3 regions of the Actinoplanes oblitus genome follow, and region 2 is predicted to be linked to each of the others. Evidence: riboswitches for the same ligand, from Rfam matches in the RefSeq annotation. Region 2 holds a riboswitch; each other region holds the start of a gene.
The links. Region 2 has a riboswitch for cobalamin ahead of Actob_RS02310 (ribonucleoside-diphosphate reductase subunit alpha). Riboswitches for the same ligand answer to the same signal wherever they lie in the genome.
Positions count from the first base shown of each region.

Region 1 (4,478 bases), 2.2 Mb from region 2:
TTCCGAGGCCAGGGCGTTCACCGCGGCCGCTGTCATCGCGCTGCCGCCCCGGCGGCCTCGGACGATCAGGTATTCCAGACCGGACTCGGCCAGCGCCTCCTTCGACTCGGCAGCGCCGATGAAGCCGACCGGGATGCCGATCACCGCCGCCGGCCGCGGCGCACCGGCCGCCACCATCTCCAGCAGCCGGAACAGCGCCGTCGGCGCGTTGCCGACAGCCACCACGGCACCGCCGAGGCGGTCACCCCAGAGATCGAGGGCCGCGGCGCTGCGGGTGTTCCCGATGCGTGCGGCGATTTCCGGTACGCCGGGGTCGCGCAACATGCAGACCACGTCGTTCCCGGCGGGCAGCCGCGAGCGGGTCACCCCGGAAGCCACCATCTCGGCGTCACAGAGGATCGGCGCCCCGTCCAGCAGCGCCTTCCGCGCGGCGATCGCCACACCTGGGCTGAACCGGACATCCCGCACCAGGTCCACCATCCCGCACGCGTGGATCATCCGAACCACCACCCGCGCGACGTCGGCCGGTAGGCCGCCCAGGTCCGCCTCGGCCCGGATCGTGGCGAACGACCGCCGATAGATCTCCGCGCCGTCCCGTTCGTAATCCATCAGCCTCTCCTCGCCCCCGCCACCACGTCCCCCAGCGGATCCACCGGGAATGTCACCGTCTGTCCCGTGCCGTCGGTCGCCGCCTCCGGCAGCCGGTTCACCGGGAGTCCCGTCTCCGGTCCGGAGCGGGCCGCCTCGGCTTGCCGGAGCGGCGAATCGACCGCCTGGGCGCTCTCGGTCAGCAGGCCGTCAGCGGACCTGCGGGTCACCGCGTAACCGGCGCCGGTCGCCTCGACCCGCACGTGCGCGCCCGCCGGGCTCCCGCACGCTCGCTCGCAGCCCACCCAGTGCACCGGCAGCCCGGCCACGAACCGGCTCGCCGCCTCGGCGTCGGACCGCACGTCGGCCAGCGATTTCGCACACCCGGGCCGCCCCGCGCAGGCCGTCACCCCGGTCCACCGGGACGTCGCGGTCACCACCAGCCCCGCCGCGGCCAGCCGCTCGGTCCAGGACGCCGCCTCGGCAGCGGTGAGACCGGGCACCAGGACACCGCGCCACGGCGTGACGACCAGCCGCTTGGCCTCCGCCAAGACTCTCGTCTGGGTGCCCTCGAGCCGCCCCAAGGGCACCAAAGCCCCCGCCGCGCACTGATCGCCATCGGTCACCACGCCGACCAGCACCGCCGCGTTCACGTCCCCGGCCGCCGCCCCCGGCGGTCCGCTGAGGGTGACCGGCCGGCTCGCCGCCACCGGCGCCAAACCGAGCGTTTCCACGACCCGCGCCGAGACCCGCCCCGGCCCGTCGGCCAGCTCCCGCAACCGCCACGCGGCACCCTTGCCACTCCGCTGCTCCTCCCGCTCGGCGAGGAACGCGTGCGCGCTCACGACCAGCGCCCGCACCACCGCGCCGGCATCCACCCGCAGCCCGGTGTCGCGCCCGCCGAACCGGAGCGCGAACGCGCCCGCCGGACCGGGGATCGCCGCGACATCGGCCGCGAGCGGCACCTCACCGATCGCGAACAGGAACTTGCCGGGCAGCCGGGCCAGCTCCGGATCGGCGCGGATCGCGGCGTCCAGCTCCGCCACCAACTCCCGCACGCGGGCGTCGGCGAGTGGTGGGGCGGCGATGTTGCGTACCGAATCGTGGGTCGGTGACGGCAGCAGCCCCGCATCGCGCAAGCGATCGGCCAACCGCGCGGCGTCGCCCTCTTTCAGCGCTCTGAGCTGCAGATTTGCCCGGGAGGTCAACTCCAGGCGGCCGTCGCCGAACTCCTCCGCGAGCTCGCCGAGCAGGCCGAGCTGGGCGCCGGTCAGCAGGCCACCGGGCAGCCGGACGCGCGCCAGCAGCCCGTCGGCAGCGGCATGCAACCGCAGCGCGCCGGGGCAGGCGTCGGTGTCGGACTGTCGGTGGGCTGTCACGGCCCGGATACTACGGGCGGCCGCCGACAACAACGCCATCTCGGGTCGGCAGCATCACAACTTCGTCAGCGGCGTCACACTCCACTCCGGCCGAGCAGCGCAGCGAAGGGCAGCCGGCGCGGCATGACGGCGAGATGGGCGCGGTGAGCGTGACGCGGCGGAGGCGCGGCAGGGACGGAGCGAGCGGGGCAGGGCGGTGAGCGCGAGGGCGGCGCGGCGGGAACAAACCGGGCAGGCCGCACCCTCAGTGGCGTCGCGGACCAGCCGCCCCCGGCCGTCCGATAGCGTGTACCGGAACAAGTGAATCGAGCGGCGACGCCGCGGAGGAAGCCGGTGCGAGTCCGGCGCGGTCCCGCCACTGTCACCGGGCGCCACTGCCCGGGAGCCAGGAACTCCGGTCGCCGTTGATCTCTTACTACCCGGGGCGCGGACCCCGAGGGGGAGCGCACGCGTGTTTCTGCTGCTGTCGACGTCTGACACGGACCTGCTCAGCGCCCGGGCCAGCGGCTCGGCCTGGCGGCTGGCCAACCCGGCCCGCACCGGTGTCGCCGACCTGCCCGCCCTGCTCGACGGGGTGGAGCTGGTGGTGGTCCGCATCCTCGGCGGCCGCCGCGCGTGGGAGGAGGGGCTGGACGCGCTGCTCGGCGGCGACATCCCCGTGGTCGTCCTGGGCGGCGAGATGCTGCCGGACGCCGACCTGATGAAGCTCTCCACCATCCCGGCCGGTATCGCCGCCGACGCGCACACCTACCTCGCGCAGGGCGGTGCGGACAACCTCGTCGCGCTGCACGACTTCCTCTCCGACACCGTGCTGCTCACCGGCAACGGCTTCGCGCCGCCGACCGAGAGCCCGCAGTGGGGCCTCCTGCGGCGGACCCCGGCCGAGACGACCGCGCCCGCTCCGACGGTCGCGGTGCTCTACTACCGCGCCCACCACATGGCCGGCAACACCGCCTTCGTCGAGGCGCTCTGCCAGGCCATCGAGGCCAAGGGCGGCCGCCCCCTCCCGATCTTCACGGCCTCGCTGCGCACCGCACCGCCCGAGCTCCTCGCCGAGCTGCGCACAGCGGACGCCCTGGTGGTCACCGTCCTGGCGGCCGGCGGCACCCGCCCCGCCACCGCGAGCGCCGGCGGCGACGACGAGGCCTGGGACGTCGGCGTGCTGGCCGACCTGGACGTGCCGATCCTCCAGGGTCTCTGCCTGACCAGCTCGCGGACCGCCTGGGAGGCCAGCGACGACGGCCTCACCCCGCTCGACGCCGCGACCCAGGTGGCGATCCCGGAGTTCGACGGCCGGATCATCACGGTGCCGTTCTCGTTCAAGGAGATCGACCCGGACGGGCTGTCGGTCTACGTCGCCGACCCGGAGCGCGCGGCGCGGGTGGCCGGGATCGCCGTGGCGCACGCCCGGCTCCGGCACGTCCCGCCGGCCGAGCGGAAGATCGCGCTGATGCTGTCGGCCTATCCGACCAAGCACTCGCGGATCGGCAACGCGGTCGGGCTGGACACCCCGGCGTCGACTGTCGCGCTGCTCGCGGCGCTGCGCGACAGGGGCTACAAAGTCGGGAACTTCATCGACTACGACGGCGACGGCCTGATCCACACGCTGATCGCGGCCGGCGGTCAGGACCCGGACTGGCTGACCGAGGAGCAGCTGTCCGGAAATCCCGTGCGGATTCCGGCAGCCAGGTACACGTCCTGGTTCGACACCCTCCCCGAGGACTTCCGGGAGAGCGTCGAGCGGCACTGGGGCCCGCCGCCCGGTGAGCTGTACGTCGACGACGGCGACATCGTGCTGGCCGCGCTGCGCGACGAGAACATCGTCGTCATGGTGCAGCCGCCGCGCGGCTTCGGGGCCAACCCGGTCGCCATCTACCACGACCCCGACCTGCCGCCCAGCCACCACTACCTGGCCGCCTACCGCTGGCTGGCCGACGAGTTCGGCGCGCACGCCGTGGTGCACGTCGGCAAGCACGGCAACCTGGAGTGGCTGCCCGGCAAGAACGTGGGGATGTCCGCGTCCGACGGCACCGACGCGGCCCTCGGTGACCTGCCGCTGATCTACCCGTTCCTGGTCAACGACCCGGGGGAGGGCACGCAGGCCAAGCGGCGGGCGCACGCCACGCTCGTCGATCACCTGATCCCGCCGATGGCGCGGGCCGAGTCGTACGGGGACATCGCCCGCCTCGAGCAGCTGCTCGACGAGCACGCGAACATCGCCGCCCTGGACCCGGCCAAGCTCCCGGCCATCCGGGCGCAGATCTGGACGCTGATCCAGGCCGCCAAGATGGACCACGACCTGGGCCAGGCGCATCGGCCGGACGACGAAGAGTTCGACGACTTCATCATGCACATCGACGGATGGCTGTGTGAGGTCAAGGACGTGCAGATCCGGGACGGCCTGCACGTGCTCGGCGCGGCGCCGACCGGCGAGGCCCGGATCAACCTGGTGCTCGCCATGCTCCGGGCCCGGCAGATGTGGGCCGGCCAGGTCGCGGCGCTGCCCGGCCT
Region 1 covers NZ_CP126980.1:8,117,868-8,122,345, reverse strand. The annotation lists gene Actob_RS36075 (precorrin-8X methylmutase) at 1-609, opposite strand, end outside; gene Actob_RS36070 (precorrin-3B synthase) at 609-1,967, opposite strand; cobalamin riboswitch at 2,264-2,383, shown strand; gene cobN (cobaltochelatase subunit CobN) at 2,419-4,478, shown strand, end outside.
Region 1: another riboswitch for cobalamin. It lies ahead of cobN (cobaltochelatase subunit CobN); the one in region 2 lies ahead of Actob_RS02310 (ribonucleoside-diphosphate reductase subunit alpha).

Region 2 (4,478 bases):
GAACGCCCGCCGGTCCGCCTTGGAGGTTAGGGAACGCAGCTCGAAGATCGAGTCGATCCACTTGAAACAGAACTCGGCCTTACGCGCGATCGACGGGATGTTCTCCACCGCCGCGAACGCCTCGAACCGTTCCCGCTCATCCGGCACGTAGGTGTCCAGCAGGTTCAGATAGAACTGGACGTGCACGGCCTCCTCGAACAATTGCCGGGACAGGTAAAGCCGGCCCTCCGGCGAGTTGATGTGCTGGTACAGATTGAGCACCAGGTTGTTCGCGACGATGGTGTCACCGGTGGCGAAGAACGCGACCAGCCGGCTCACCAGGTGTTTCTCCGCGTCCGACAGCACCGCCAGGTCGGCCAGGTCGGCGTGCAGGTCGACCTCCTCGACCGTCCAGGTGTTCTTGATGGCGTCCTTGAACCGGTCGAAGAAGTGCGGATACTTCATCGGCCGCAGGGTCAGGTCCATTCCGGGGTCGAGCAACATCACTGGCACGCCTCACACGATTCGGGGTTTTCCAGGGAGCAGGCCAGCGCCTCGGCGTCGCCGATGGTCACCAGGGCGGGCACCGCCACGGTGGCCTGCTGGATGCGCGTCGCCGGCCGCGAGCGCAGGTAGTACGACGTCTTCAGCCCGGACTTCCAGGCATAGAGGTACATCGACGACAGCTTGCCGATGGTCGGCGCCGCCAGGAACAGGTTCAGCGACTGGGACTGGTCGATGAACGGCGCCCGCGCGGCGGCCAGGTCGATCAGGGCACGCTGGGGCAGCTCCCACGCGGTCCGGAAGATCTCCCGCACGTCGGCCGGCAGCGCGGCGATCTCCTGCACCGATCCCTCGGCCCGCTTGATCTGCTCCCGGACACCCGCGTTCCACAGGCCACGGGACTTCAGCTCGCGTACCAGATAGGTGTTGATCTGCAGGAACTCGCCGGACATGGTCTCGCGCTTGAACAGGTTGGAGACCTGCGGCTCGATGCACTCGTAGCAGCCGGCGATGGACGCGATGGTCGCGGTCGGGGCGATCGCGATCAGCAGCGAGTTGCGCAGGCCGTGCGCCGCGATCCGCTCCTTGACGGCGGCCCACCGCGCGTCCTGGCTGACGGTCGCCCCCCAGAGCTCCGGGTGCAGCTGCCCGCGGGCGGCCCGCGTCTCGGCGAACGACGGGTGCGGCCCGAACTCGGCGGCTAGCCCTGCCGACGTCTCCAGCGCGGTCAGGAAGATCTCCTCCTGGACCCGGGTGGAGAGTTCCTTCGCCTCGGCCGAGTCGAACGGCAGCCGCAGCGTGAAGAACGCGTCCTGCAGCCCCATCAGCCCGAGACCGACCGGGCGCCAGCGCGGGTTCGACGCGGCCGCCTGCCGCGACGGGTAGTAGTTGATGTCGATCACCCGGTCCAGGAAGACCACAGCGGTGCGCACGGTCTCCCGCAGCCGCTCCCAGTCCACCCCGCCGGCGGTGGTGTGCGCGCCCAGGTTGATCGAGCCGAGGTTGCAGACGGCCGTCTCGTCGTCGCTGTTCACCTCGAGGATCTCGGTGCACAGGTTGGACAGGTGAATGGTGTTGCCCGGCGCGCCGGTCTGGTTGGACAGCGCGTTCGACCGATCCTTGAACGTCATCCAGCCATTGCCGGTCTGCGCCAGCGTCCGCATCATCCGCCCGTAGAGGTCCCGAGCCTTGACCGTTTTAACTGCTTTCCCAGACGCTTTTCGGTACGCGTCGGCGAACGCCTCCCCGAACAGATCCGGCAATTCCGGAGCGTCCGACGGATCGATCAGGTGCCAGTCCTCGTCGGCTTCGACCCGGCGCATGAACTCGTCCGGGATCCAGTTGGCCAGATTCAGATTATGCGTACGCCGGGACTCCTCTCCCGTGTTGTCCCGCAGCTCCAGGAACTCCTCGATGTCCGGGTGCCACGGCTCCAGGTAGACGCAGGCCGCGCCCTTGCGCCGGCCACCCTGGTTGACGGCGGCGACCCCGGCGTCCAACGTCTTCAGGAACGGGACGATGCCGTTGGACCTGCCGTTGGTGCCCCGGATCAGGGCGCCCCGGCCGCGGACCCGGGACCAGGCGATGCCGATGCCGCCGGAGAACTTCGACAGCTTGGCGACCTGGTGGTACCGCTCGTAGATCGAGTCCAGCTCGTCCTTCGGCGAGTCGACCAGGAAGCAGCTCGACATCTGGGTGTGCCGGGTGCCCGAGTTGAACAGCGTGGGCGAGCTGGGCAGGTAGGCGAGGCTCGACATCAGGCGGTAGAAGCCGATCGCCTCGTCCGGGTTGGCCGACAGGCCACAGGCGACGCGGAGCAGCCAGTACTGCGGGGTCTCGATCGGGATGCGCTTGGTCGGGTGGCGCAGGAGGTAGCGGTCGGCGACGGTGCGCAGGCCGAAGTACTCGAAGCGGAGATCCGCGCTCAGGTCGATCGCCGCGTCCAGCTCGGCACCGAACTTCGTGACGAAGGCGAGGGTGTCGTCGCCGATCAGGCCCTGTTCGTGCCCGAGCGCGATGGACTCGCCGAAGCTGGTGACGCCCTGCTCGCGGACCTCCTGCGACACCAGGTCGATGAGCAGGCGGGCGGCCAGCTTGGAATACTGCGGCTCCTCGCCGATCAGCTCGGCCGCCGTCTGGATGGAGAGCTTGTCCAGCTCCTCCGTGGTGGCGCCGTCGTAGAGACCGCTGATCGTCTTGGTGGCCACCCGCAGCGGGTCGACCTCGTCCAGCCCGGCGGTCCACCGCTCCACCGCCGCGACGATCCGGTTCAGGTCCACCGGCACCAGCTCGCCGTCGCGCTTGCGTACCCGCATCACCTGGCGGCGCTGGTCCGGGACTGTCGTCTTTTCCGGCGTGAGCGTCATGGCCCTCTTCCCTCGCGAGTCAACACGGCCGGAGCACGCGCGGGAAGACACCAGCCTCCGGGCATGCGGGCATGCGCGGAGCACGAGGCGTCGGCCGTCCCACGCGGCCTTCGACCGCCGCACACGGTCGCGTGCGGCGCGCTGGCAGGTCTTCGGACTCGCGGGCGCATCGCTCATGCCTACTGGCCGTCGCTTCCCAGGCCTCCCCGGCCCAGTGCTTCATGACGGCGGTCGTTCCCACTCACCGCTGCGGGGCAGTCCCGGTCTCACACCGGATTCCCTCTTGCCTCGGCCGCTCCGGGGAGCGGCCGAACCAGCTGCGATCGCAGACTATATATGGGTACGCCACACGCAGCGCAACGCCACATGGTGTGTCGCGCGCCCCTCACGGACGTTGCCGACGGCGGAACAGCCTCCGCATCCCCTCCCAAACGAGGGCGACAACGAAGAGGACGGGAATCAGGCCGGCGCCGAAGATCACCACGCCGATGAAGGTGACCCACCCACGATCGGGTACCTCGGCACGGGAATACCCGACACGGCCCCGGCTGCCCGGGTTCTCGCCGATCGTGAAGGTGTCACCGGGTTTCTCGTCAGTGAAGAAACCCGGCTTGTCGATCTTCACGGAGGACCTTCCACTCCATCCGATCGACACGGTGCAGACGTTGTAATAGCCGAATCCACTCAGACTGACGGGCCCGCGACGCTCGCAGCGCTCGACCGTGGCCACCCCGGTCCGATCAGCGTCGGCGAAGTCGGCACCGGTGAAGCGGGAGACGGTCATCGCGGTGGCTATCAGCAGGAATGAGACGGCCAAGAGACCAAGAGCCAACAGGACAGTGCGCAACCACGCGAGAGGCCCATACTCGACCGCCTCCGCCGCCTTCCGCGCAGCACGCGACCGGGCACGGTTGGCCTCGGCTTCCGCCAGGATCTCCGCCATGCGGCGCTTGCGGTAGGCCGCGCGGTTCTCATCAGTCATCACGCACCCCTTTGCACCTCATTGCGGAATTTCAATGTGCGGTTGCGCCGATCCGCCTTTGCGAATCGCATCTCCGGTGGCACTACCGTTCTGGAGGCTGTTGCCCTTGATTCCTTCTCGCAGGGCATCCACGGCGACCTTTGCTTTCGTACCGTAGACGGCTTCGTCGGCCTGGTCGAACGCCCGGTATGCCGCCTTGAACGCGGCCCGAGCGCCCTCACTGTCCGCGAGATAACCGTCCGCCTCGGCCAGCTTGGCCGAGTTCAGGAACACCGACCCGAAGACGGCATCGTCCATGAGGGTTCTGACCCGGGAACAGACCGCCGCCACCATCGGAAGTTTGCCGCCGAGCTCGGCGATGGCCTCGGTGAGTCGCTGCAGAACCCGGGTGATCCGTCCGGTGTATTTGGCGACCAGCAGCGCAACTTCGGCCAGAACCTTGGGAATCGTCACGACCAGCAGTGCCTGCACCGCCTTCGAGATCGCCGCGCCGACGACCTCCGCGATCAGGTCACGTACGGTGTTGCGCACCACACCCACGATCGACCCGGCGATCAGCGTGGCCTCCGACATGGCGCCGGCCACCTCGCCGAGCGCGAGCACGGCATCAGCCATTCCCGCTGCTTTCGCGCGGTACGTGGTGATTG
Region 2 covers NZ_CP126980.1:506,587-511,064, reverse strand. The annotation lists gene Actob_RS02315 (ribonucleotide-diphosphate reductase subunit beta) at 1-483, opposite strand, end outside; gene Actob_RS02310 (ribonucleoside-diphosphate reductase subunit alpha) at 483-2,849, opposite strand; cobalamin riboswitch at 2,976-3,182, opposite strand; gene Actob_RS02305 (DUF6346 domain-containing protein) at 3,235-3,831, opposite strand; gene Actob_RS02300 (hypothetical protein) at 3,850-4,478, opposite strand, start outside.

Region 3 (4,478 bases), 3.8 Mb from region 2:
TCGAGCAGCTGGCCGAGAAGTCGACCTTCCTCGAGGTCTCGTACCTGCTGATGAAGGGGGAGCTGCCGACCGAGGCGCAGCTGCGCGACTTCGCCGACAAGATCCGGGTGCACACGCTGCTGCAGGAGGAGATGCGGACGTTCTTCTCCGGTTTCCCCCGCGACGCGCACCCGATGGCGGTGCTCTCCTCGGCGGTGACCGCGCTGTCCACGTTCTACCAGGACGCGCTCGACCCGCTCGACGACGAGCAGGTGGAGATCTCCGCGATCCGGCTGATGGCGAAACTTCCGACCATCGCGGCGTACGCCTACAAGAAGTCGATCGGCCACCCGCTGCCGTACCCGGACAACTCGCTCGACTACGTCGAGAACTTCCTGCGTCTGACGTTCGGCCTGCCGACCGTCAACTACGACGTCGACCCCAAGGTCGCGAAGATCCTCGACATGCTGTTCATCCTGCACGCCGACCACGAGCAGAACTGCTCCACGTCGTCGGTGCGGCTGGTCGGCTCGGCCCAGGCGAACCTGTTCGCCTCGGTCTCGGCCGGCATCAACGCGCTGTCCGGCCCGCTGCACGGCGGCGCCAACGCGGCGGTCCTCGAGATGCTCGAGCAGATCCGCAAGGACGGCGGCGACGTCAACTCGTTCGTCACCCGGGTGAAGAACAAGGAAAAGGGCGTCAAGCTGATGGGCTTCGGCCACCGGGTCTACAAGAATTACGACCCGCGCGCCGCCATCGTCAAGAAGGCCGCCCAGGAGATGCTCTCGACCCTGGAGACGCCGGACCCGCTGCTGGACATCGCGTTCCAGCTCGAGGAGATCGCACTGCGCGACGACTACTTCGTCTCCCGCAAGCTGTACCCGAACGTCGACTTCTACACCGGCCTGATCTACAAGGCCATGGGTTTCCCGACGAAGATGTTCACGGTGCTGTTCGCGATCGGTCGCCTGCCGGGCTGGATCGCCCAGTGGCAGGAGATGATGCACGACCCGGCCAACAAGATCGGTCGCCCGCGGCAGATCTACACCGGCTCGCCGGTGCGCGACTTCGTGCCGATGTCGCAGCGCTGAGAGGGTCCGGCGCGGACTCGGAGGCGGAGCCCGACCCGGACTGTCGAACGGCGCCCCACCGGTTCTCCGGTGGGGCGTTTTTCGGCACTGAACATGCCTTGACAGTTATATTTCCGGAGCGGCATGTTGGGGGTGTGGACGTCCTGGAGGTGCTCGCCGAACCGGCCCGCCGGCGCATCGTCGACGCGCTGCTGACCCGCGAGGCGAGCGTGAGCGACCTGGTCGGCGCGCTCGGCATGAGCCAGCCGGCGGTCTCCAAACACCTGCGGGTGCTGCGCGAGGCCGGCGTGGTCTCCGTGCGCGCGCAGGCCCAGCAGCGGATCTACCGCCTCGAGGCGGCGCCGTTCCGGGCGCTGGACGGGTGGCTGCGGCCGTACCGGAAATTGTGGGAAAGCCACCTGGACGCCCTGGACAGACATCTCGCGTCGACAACATCGGAGGGGGAACCGTGACCGGACCGCTCACCGAGGCCAGCGTGGTCGCCGACGGCGACCGCTGGACCCTGATCTTCATCCGCGAGCTGCGCCAGCCGCCCGAGCAGGTGTGGCCCGCGCTGGTCGACCCGGACCGGCTCGACCGCTGGGCGCCCTTCACCGCCTCGCGCCCGCTGACCGAGACCGGCCCCGCCACCCTGACCATGGCCGACGGCGACGAGCGCACCGCGCTGCCCGCGCAGGTGCGCCGGGTCGAGCCGCCGCACCTGCTGGAGTACACCTGGGGCGAGGACCTGCTGCGCTGGGAGCTGGAGCCGGCCGAGGGCGGTACCCGGCTGACGTTGCGGCACACGCTGGCCGATCGGGACATGGACGCGATGGTCGCGGCCGGCTGGCACCTCTGCGCGGACGTGCTGGGCAGGTTGCTGGCGGGCGAGGAGGTCACCGCGATCCGTGGCCGGGACGCGATGAACCACGGCTGGGAGAGACTGCGCGACCACTACGCCGCCGTCTTCGCCGGGCGGAATCAGTAGTCTAGGGTCGCGATCATGACCGTAATCGGACTTCAGCGCCTTATCGTGTCGGTAGCGGACCTGGCCCGGAGCCGGGCTCTCTATCAGGAGGTGTTCGGTCTCGCCGAGAAGTCGGCGTTCGGGGACCTCGTGACGCTCACCGTTCCCGGCACGACCACCGAGCTGATGCTGCACCGGCGGCCGCCGACCTCGGGGCTGGCCGGGGTGGCGATCAGCTTCCGGGTGGACGACGTCGACGCGGTGACCGCCGCGGCGGAGAAGGCCGGGGCCACCGTGATCGACGCGCCGGAGGACCAGCCGTGGGGCGAGCGGCAGGCGGTGCTCACCGACCCCGACGGGCACGTGCTCTGCCTGGTCTCGGTCTGACGGCCCGGGGCGGCCGGTGTGATCTCGCTGGTCGTCGTTTGACGGGCCCGGCCCGCGGTCGGAAAGATGGGACCTCGAGCGGTTGCGGAGGAACCCGGTGCGAATCCGGGACGGTCCCGCCACTGTGACCGGGGAGCGACCCGCTGACGCGATCAGCACGCCACGGCCCGCCGGGCCGGAAGGTGAGCGGGAAACGGCGATCCGGGAGTCAGGAGACTCCGGCCGCTCGTGACAGCCGACGCGCGGGCGTGGACACCCGCCGGGAGGGAACACCCTGTGACGACTCCGTACCCGTTCTCCGCCGTGGTCGGCCTCGACGACCTACGCCTCGCCCTGCTGCTGACCTCGGTCTCCCCGGCCGTCGGCGGCGTCCTGGTCCGCGGCGAGAAGGGCACCGCCAAGAGCACCGTCGTCCGGGCCCTCGCCGCCCTGCTCCCACCGGTCACGGTGGTCCGTGGCTGCCGCTTCGCCTGCGACCCGGCCGCGCCCGACCCGGACTGCCCGGACGGCCCGCACACCGCCGACACCCCCGCCGCGCACCGCCCGGCCAGCCTCGTCGAGCTACCGGTCGGCGCCACCGAGGACCGGGTCGTCGGTACCCTCGACATCCAGCGCGCCCTGGCCGACGGCGTCAAGGCGTACGAACCGGGGCTGCTCGCCGCCGCCCACCGCGGTGTGCTCTACGTCGACGAGGTCAACCTCCTGCCGGACCACCTGGTCGACCTGCTCCTGGACGCCGCCGCGATGGGCCGCGCCCACGTCGAGCGCGACGGCGTCTCGGTCAAGCACGCCGCGCGCTTCCTGCTGGTCGGCACGATGAACCCGGAGGAGGGCGAACCCCGCCCCCAGCTGGTCGACCGGTTCGGCCTGGTGGTCACGGTCGCCGCCCCACGCGACGCCACCCAGCGCGCCGAGGTGGTCCGCCGCCGCCTGGCGTACGAGCTGGACCCGGCCGGGTTCGCCGCCCGCTTCGCCGCCGACGAGCGGGAGTACGCCGCCCGGATCGCCGCCGCCCGCGCCATCCTGCCGGCCGTCGTGCTGCCCGACGCCGAACTGGACCGTATCGCCCGGGTCTGCCTGGCCTACGGGGTCGACGGCATGCGCGCGGACATCGTGGTGGCCCGCTGCGCCGTCGCCCTGGCCGCCTGGCACGGCCGCGACCGGGTCACCGCCGAGGATGTCCGCGACGCGGCCCGCCTGGCCCTGCCGCACCGCCGCCGGACCGATCCGCTCGACCCGCCCGGCACCGACGAGGAGAAACTCGACCAGGCCCTGGCCGAAGCCGACCGGCAGGCCCGGGAGGAGGCCGCGGGCGAGACCCCCGACGACCCGCGGCCGGACGACGACCCGGACGGCGGTCCGGACGGTGACCCCGGCGGTCCGGACGACCGCGGCCCGGGCGGCGGTCCCGGCGGTGGCAGCCCGCCCGGCGGTCCGCAGGGCGGCGCCCCGGCCGCCGCCGACACCCCGATGCCTGCCGGCACCCCGCCGGACTCGGGTCCCGGCGCGGCGCCAGGTGACGGCCAGGCGGCGGCACCCGCCCAGGCCGGTGCCGCGTTCCGGCCCCGCACGCTGCGCATCGCCGCCCGGGGCGACGGTGGCCACACCGGCAAGCGGTCCCCTGCCTACGCCCGCCGGGGCCGGGTCATCGGCTCCCGCAAGCCGGTCGGCAAACTGGCCGGCGCGCCGCACCTGCCCGCCACACTCCGGGCCGCGCTGCACCGCGGTGCCCTCGCCACCGGCCGCGGCCGTGCCACCGGCGGCGCCGGTGGCCTGCTCGGCGTCGAGCCACGGGACCTGCGCGAGGCGATCCACGTCGGCCGGGAGGCGAACCTGGTGCTCTTCGTCGTGGACGCCTCCGGCTCGATGGCCGCCCGCAAGCGGATGACCCTGGTCAAGACCGCCGTGCTGTCCCTGCTCCGGGACGCCTACCAGCGACGCGACCGGATCGGGATGATCACGTTCCGGGGCGCCGACGCCGACGTGGTGCTGCCGCCGACCTCCAGCCACGAGGTCGGCGTCATGCGGCTCGCGGCCCTGCGCACCGGTGGCCGTACCCCGCTCGCCGCCGGCCT
Region 3 covers NZ_CP126980.1:6,473,815-6,478,292, reverse strand. The annotation lists gene Actob_RS29245 (citrate synthase) at 1-1,070, shown strand, start outside; gene Actob_RS29240 (ArsR/SmtB family transcription factor) at 1,205-1,522, shown strand; gene Actob_RS29235 (SRPBCC family protein) at 1,519-2,037, shown strand; gene Actob_RS29230 (VOC family protein) at 2,053-2,403, shown strand; cobalamin riboswitch at 2,466-2,644, shown strand; gene Actob_RS29225 (VWA domain-containing protein) at 2,632-4,478, shown strand, end outside.
Region 3: another riboswitch for cobalamin. It lies ahead of Actob_RS29225 (VWA domain-containing protein); the one in region 2 lies ahead of Actob_RS02310 (ribonucleoside-diphosphate reductase subunit alpha).